3 regions of the Paenibacillus sp. FSL P2-0089 genome follow, and region 2 is predicted to be linked to each of the others. Evidence: predicted binding sites of a transcription regulator. Region 2 holds the regulator's gene; each other region holds the start of a gene.
What was found. The regulator Rex, encoded in region 2, represses fermentation and respiration genes when NADH is low (regulators of the CRP and FNR family bind a similar motif). The targets are predictions, from matches to a motif close to TTGTGAAATATTTCACAA.
Positions count from the first base shown of each region.

Region 1: a site for Rex is predicted at 1,040-1,057, ahead of NST69_RS32595 (phosphoketolase family protein). Genes of this name have one in related genera too.
Region 3: a site for Rex is predicted at 1,069-1,086, ahead of NST69_RS11590 (DUF1641 domain-containing protein). Genes of this name have one in related genera too.

Region 1 covers NZ_CP152006.1:7,605,925-7,608,197, forward strand. Annotated here, with positions in the region: gene NST69_RS32585 (response regulator) at 1-78, shown strand, start outside; gene NST69_RS32590 (GntR family transcriptional regulator) at 172-894, shown strand; gene NST69_RS32595 (phosphoketolase family protein) at 1,170-2,273, shown strand, end outside.
Region 2 covers NZ_CP152006.1:4,574,886-4,577,158, reverse strand. Annotated here, with positions in the region: gene dinG (ATP-dependent DNA helicase DinG) at 1-818, shown strand, start outside; gene NST69_RS19165 (redox-sensing transcriptional repressor Rex) at 968-1,618, shown strand; gene NST69_RS19160 (amidohydrolase) at 1,608-2,273, shown strand, end outside.
Region 3 covers NZ_CP152006.1:2,860,702-2,862,974, reverse strand. Annotated here, with positions in the region: gene NST69_RS11595 (NAD(P)/FAD-dependent oxidoreductase) at 1-521, opposite strand, end outside; gene NST69_RS11590 (DUF1641 domain-containing protein) at 553-990, opposite strand; gene NST69_RS11585 (nitroreductase family protein) at 1,314-1,931, shown strand; gene NST69_RS11580 (hypothetical protein) at 2,004-2,273, opposite strand, start outside.

The DNA of each region.
Region 1 (2,273 bases), 3.0 Mb from region 2:
GCAGAGGTTGCGGAGAAACCGAGCCGGGAGATTGTCAAATGGTATAGGGATTGGGATAACAAGCGTCAAAAAGGGTGAATCCGTGGATTCATCCTTTTTGCCCTATCTAAATTATGATATATTTAATCTTGAATGAACTTGTTCTGCAAAGATCCGGCGAAGGAGCATCCCATGACCCAATTTGTCTACAAGCAGATTATTGCTGACCTCAAAACGAAGATCTTTGCCGGGCAGTACGCCGATATGAAGCTGCCGGATGAGCGCAGTCTCAGCGAGGCGTATCAGGTTAGCCGCAGTACCATTAAGCGTGCGCTGATGAAGATGGAGAGCTCGGGCATTATTTTCAAGAAACGCGGCTCCGGCACCTTCATCAATCCGTTATACATAAAGAACGATTCGATCTTCAATTACGAAGGCTCTAATCTGGGGGTGTCGGATAACTTCCAGATGCACGGCAAGAAGCCGGAGATCAAGGTGCTGAGCTTCGAGGTCATCCGGCCTACGGAGGAGCTTCAGCGGGATTTGTTCCTGATGCCCCATGATTTCGTGTATAAGATCGTGCGTCTGCGCCTGTTTGAAGGTGCGCCCTTCATGATTGAGACGGGATATATTCCGATCAAAATTGTGCAAAATCTCGACCAGACGATTATCGAAGGGTCGATTTTTCATTATCTGGAGGAATCGCGCAATCTGGCGGTGACCAAGTCCTTTTTGTCTATTTTTGCCGAGCCTTCAATGCCGAATGACCAGGAGCTGCTCCATCTGAAGGAGAATGAACCCGTAGGAATTATGGAGGGGATCTTCTTCCTGGATAACGGCACGCCGTTCGAATTCTCGCATATGCGCTTCCATTATGAGTATCTGAAGTTTAACACGTTCGTATCTGTGCATTGAGGATGGACGGTGTAAATAGCATAACTGAGGTATAGCAGGCCGGGAGGAATCCCGGTCTTTTCAGTGTTTTTTTAGTATAACAAATTAATCCATAATTATAAAAATAAACATCTTTTTGTGCGTGATTTGCAGAGGAATTCATACTATGTTCAAAATTTCACAATATTGGACCGTATTAATTTCTAAAAAGATTGAATTTCTGAAATGCCGATGTATGATGTAAATGTAGAAGTGATACATTCAATTTACAAAGAAAAATTTAGGGAGTGGAAGACATGGGATTAACAATCGAACAGGTGGATTATTCCTCGAAAACGTATCTGGCAAAGCTTGACGCTTACTGGCGTGCAACGAACTACATCTCCGTAGGTCAGCTTTATTTGAAGGATAATCCGTTGTTAAGAGAACCGTTGAAGTATGCAGACGTCAAAGTGAAGCCGATCGGACACTGGGGCACGATCCCTGGGCAGAACTTTATCTATGCGCACCTGAACCGCGTAATCACTAAATACGATCTCAACATGTTCTATATTGAAGGCCCGGGCCATGGCGGTCAGGTGATGGTATCGAACTCTTATCTTGACGGAACCTACACCGAAATCTACCCGCAGATCACTCAGGACATCCCTGGTCTGAAAAAGCTGTTCAAGCAGTTCTCCTTCCCTGGCGGTGTTGCCTCCCATGCAGCTCCTGAAACACCCGGATCGATTCATGAAGGCGGCGAGCTGGGTTACTCCCTGTCGCACAGCGTGGGTTCGATTCTGGATAACCCTGACCTGATCTCCGCTGTAGTTGTAGGTGACGGCGAAGCAGAGACCGGTCCTCTGGCTGCTTCCTGGCTGTCCAACCGGTTCATTAACCCGATTACAGACGGTGCTGTATTGCCGATTCTGCATCTGAACGGCTTCAAGATCAGCAACCCGACCATCCTCTCCCGGATGAGCAGAGAAGAATTAACCGCCTATTTTGCCGGAAACGGCTGGGAGGCATTCTTCGTAGAAGGCGAGAACCCGGATCTGATGCACCCGGAAATGGCGAAGGTGCTGGATACAATCGTAGAGAGAATTGCCGCCATCCAGAAGAATGCCCGTGAAAATAACGATACTACACGCCCTGTATGGCCGATGCTGGTCTTCCGCTCCCCTAAAGGCTGGACCGGTCCGAAATCGTGGGATGGCGTGCCGAACGAAGGCTCCTTCCGTGCCCACCAGGTGCCGATTCCGGTCGATCAGAAGAACATGAAGCATGCTCCGGCATTGCTTGAATGGCTGAACAGCTACAGACCTGAGGAACTGTTCGATGAGAATGGCCGTCTGAACGCAGATCTGGCTGAAATTCTGCCAACCGGCGACAGACGTATGGGCATGAACCCGGTAACC
Region 2 (2,273 bases):
TCTTCGATAAGAAGAAGAGCATTATCCTGACCTCGGCCACCTTATCCGTGGATAAATCCTTCCAGTTCATGATTGATAACCTGGGGCTTGGCGAGGCTGCAGAGCAGCGGCGTCTGATGACTGCACTGCTTCCGTCGCCATTCAAGTATCGTGAGCAGGCTCTCCTGGTCATCCCCCGGGACTTCCCGAGCGTCAAGGGGAGTATTGGGGATGCCCGCTTTGTGGACACCCTCGTGCACTCCCTTGCCGAGACAGCTGTAACTACACGGGGACGGATGCTGGTGCTGTTCACCTCCTACAAGATGCTGCGTCAGGTGTATGAACCGCTGAAGGAGGCACTTGCCTCACAGGATATCGCGGTGCTCGGACAAGGTGTGGAAGGCGGCAGCCGGAGCAAGCTGATCCGCCGCTTCCAGGACAGCCCGGCTTCGGTCTTGCTGGGTACCAGCAGCTTCTGGGAAGGGGTGGATATCCCGGGAGAAGCATTGACCTGCCTGGCGATTGTCAGACTGCCGTTCCAGCCGCCGAATCACCCGCTGGCAGAAGCGAAGTCAGAGCTGCTTCAGGCACAGAAGAAGAATCCGTTCATGAAGCTGTCCGTGCCGCAGGCTGTCATCCGCTTCAAGCAGGGCTTCGGGCGGCTGGTCCGCACGGCGCAGGACCGGGGCATCGTAATTGTGTACGATACCAGAGTCATTGAATCGCATTACGGAAAGTACTTCCTGTACTCGCTCCCCGGTCCCAAGATGGAGCATATGCTCACCGAGCAGATGGTCCCGAGAATTGCCGAATGGCTGGATGACGGCGGGGTTTCCTAATTCATCTGCTATTGCTATTATTAATAAGTCATGATTATCCTGAAGATCCGTTCCCGCCTGTCCTGCCACTCCGGCAGGCGGCGGGGCACGGTTGCTATAATTGTACGGAATGAAGTGTAGGCTAACAAAACTTTTAAGGAGGAGAATACATGAAATCGGATAAAATATCGGAGGCCGTCGTGCGCAGGCTCCCAGTGTACCTGCGTTTCCTGAACGATCTCCAAAAACGTGAAATCTCCACAGTCTCTTCTCAGGAGCTGGGCCAGAAGCTTGATCTGAATCCCGCCCAGATCCGCAAGGATTTGGCTTATTTCGGTGATTTTGGCAGAAAAGGCATCGGCTATGATGTATCTTATCTGATTGAGAAGATCCGCCATATCCTGAAGCTTGACCAGCAAATTAATGTTGCACTGGTTGGAGCCGGTAATCTCGGTCATGCCTTGTCTAACTACAACGCTTACTTGAAGGATACGATGAAGATTACTGCCATCTTCGATGCCTACCCGCCGAAGGTGGGCCAGCAGATCAACTCGCTGGTTGTGCAGCCGATGGAGGAGCTAAGCAGTACAATCCGCTCGCAGGGCATCCGGATCGGGATTATTACCGTGCCCGACAGCGAAGCCCAGAACGTAGCTGATATTCTTGTCGATTCCGGTATCGAGGCGATTCTGAACTTCGCACCGGTTATTCTCAAGACGCCTGCCAATATCCGGATTCATGCCGCAGATTTCACCACAGATCTGCAGAGCTTGGCCTATTATCTGCATGATGGAAAGGATGAGGCTGAAGATGAGCAGTAAGATCACGATAATCAAGAATGGGCACTTCCTGGTTCCGGGCAGTGACAAGCCGGTACTGAGCGGGTACATGACCCTGGAGAATGATTTGATTACTTACATAGGTGAAGCTGAGCCGGTAGTGGAGGATGGCGCACAGGTCGTAGACGGCAGCCGTCTGCTGTTCATGCCTGGTCTGGTCAATACCCATGGTCATACTGCAATGTCACTGCTGCGCGGGTACGGCGACGATATGGTGCTTCAGACTTGGCTGCAGGAGAAGATGTGGCCGATGGAAGAGAAATTCACTGGTGATGATGTATATTGGGGAACCTCGTTGTCCGTGCTGGAGATGCTGAAGGGCGGCACAACCACCTTCCTCGATATGTATGATCATATGGACCGGGTAGCGGAAGTGACCGAGCAGTCCGGTATTCGTGCGGTGTTAATGCGCGGCGTAATTGGGCTGTGCCCGGAAGAGGTACAGCAAGCGAAGCTCGCTGAGGCGATTGCTTTTGCCCGTAACTGGCACGGCAAGGCTGACGGCAGAATTACGTCCATGCTCTCACCGCACGCCCCGTACACCTGTCCTCCAGAGTTTTTCATGAAGTTTGTGCAGGCTGCCCATGATCTGGACCTGCCAATGCACACCCATATGTCCGAGACGCGCCATGAAGTG
Region 3 (2,273 bases), 1.7 Mb from region 2:
GCAATTTCGCCTACTAGCTCTACGCCAGTCAGTCCGCCGCCGCCGATCAGAATTGTTGCATCTGCTGCGTTGCGGGTTTTGGAGTAGTCACGAATCCGGTCTTCAATATGACGGCGGATCCGCAGCGCATCTGCTGCTGATTTCAGCACCATGCTGTATTCTTCAAGTCCCGGAATACCAAAGTATGCGGTGGTGCTGCCCAGACCGACAACGAGAGCATCATAGGTCAGCATGACGCCGTCCGAGAGAATAACCTGCTTGTTCTCCGGGGAGAACGAATTGACCTTGGCGATTTTCAGATCAATATCTTTACCGGCGAACAGCTTCGCCAGCGGCATGGCAACCGCCTGTTCAGACGCACTGCCAGCTGCAAGCCGGTGCAATTCCGTAATAATCTGATGTGTCGGATACTGATTGACGACCGTAATTTTGGCTTCCGCTTTGCTCATATATTTACGAACGGTTAAGGCACTGAGCAGACCGCCGTAGCCTGCACCTAGAATCACTATATGTTTTGACATGATAATTCCTCCATCATTAAGTATTACGGGCTTATTTACCCGATTGACGTTCACCGCTGACCTGCAGATAGGCATTCATGAACCGGAGAGCCTTCTGTACCTGCGGGTCCTTGATCATCTTCATCATGCCGAACAGGCTGACTGTTTCGCTGCTTGCATCCGCGCGGTCCTTCGCTTCAATGACAGTAGCCGCCAGATTCTTGGCAGTGCCCACCACAGGACCCGCCATTTCCTTGATCGCACCAACTGTATCATTCTTAAGTACTTCATCCGTGGCAACTGACTGCACAAAATCTAGTGATTTGGACAATACACTGACCATTTGTGTGATCTGCGGCAGCTGCTCTACCAAAAGAATCAGAGATTGCTGCACCTCCGGCTTCAAAAGCTCTTTCAGCACATCCTCTCTGGGAAGAGCTGCTTCTGGTATTTCTTGTTCAGGCAGGGTTTGGGTAACGGTTTCTGACATATCGAAGTCTCCTTTTACAAATCGTATTCTTGCACAATGACATCCAGGTGAAACTATGTGACTATTATAACACTCTATTTGTTATTATTGTCACAATCTTTTTACCTTTGCAACCTATTTTTGTGATTATTATCACTTCCTCATCGGTTTTATCAAACTCAGTCGTTTAATCAGGTTAAATTTACAAATTATTATGTTTTTCCTCATTGACGTATACAAAGAGTCGTGATATCTTAAGCAAGTAACTTAATGTAAGTTCATTAATTAATATCAGCAATTGATTATTACTAAGCAGCATACATATTAGATGGAGGTAATGACTTATGAGTACTTTTTCCGAATTGGTGCAGTCCCGCAGATCGGCTAATAATTTCGTGGAAGGTGTTACCATTCCGCAGAGTGAGCTCGAAGAGATGTTCTCCCTGGCCCGCCTGGCTCCCTCGGCTTATAATCTTCAGCACGCACATTATAAGGTAATCAGCGATACCGGCATGAAGGAAGCCATCCGCAAGGATGCGTATGGTCAATACAAGATCCACACCGCATCGGCTGTTATTGTGGTGCTGGGTGACAAGAATGCCTATCTGCAGGCTCCTGAAATCTATAGCGGACTTAAACTGCTGGGAGCGATGAGCGAGGATGCATACGAGCAAACCATTCAATCTATCAACGATGCTTATACCGGGAACGATGCTTTCCAGCGGGATGAAGCGATCCGCAATGCTTCTCTGTCGGCGATGCAGTTCATGCTGATTGCCAAGGATAAGGGCTGGGATACCTGCCCGATGATCGGCTTTGATCCGGAGGCTGTGAAGGCTACCCTCGGTCTCGGCGACCATATGGTTCCGGTGATGCTGATTACGATCGGCAAGGATAACCAGCACAAGATCAGACCGCGTGGTTATCGCAAGCCGGTCAATGAGTTTGTTGAATTCATCTAATAAAAAGGGTCTTCCGGCTACTATGCCGAAAGACCCTTGTCTATATCATCCTGCCGTATTCTCGATCCATACTCACCGCGCATACTGCAAAATTGCCACAGCCGCACGCTCCTGCCGCTCTACATCCGTGCAGTTCAAGGCTGCCTTCAGGACAGCCAGCGCCTGCGCTACTGTAGCTTCATCCACCTGAACCGGACAGGCACCGGCGGCATTCCCGCCATCCCCTGCCTGATTCCCCAGCCACAGATCCATTCGGGCTGCGGGCAGCACTCCTGAATAGGCAGTTATTCTGCTGTCAGAGGCAAGCAGCCCTGCTACAGCCGGATTAACCGCAGCGAGGGG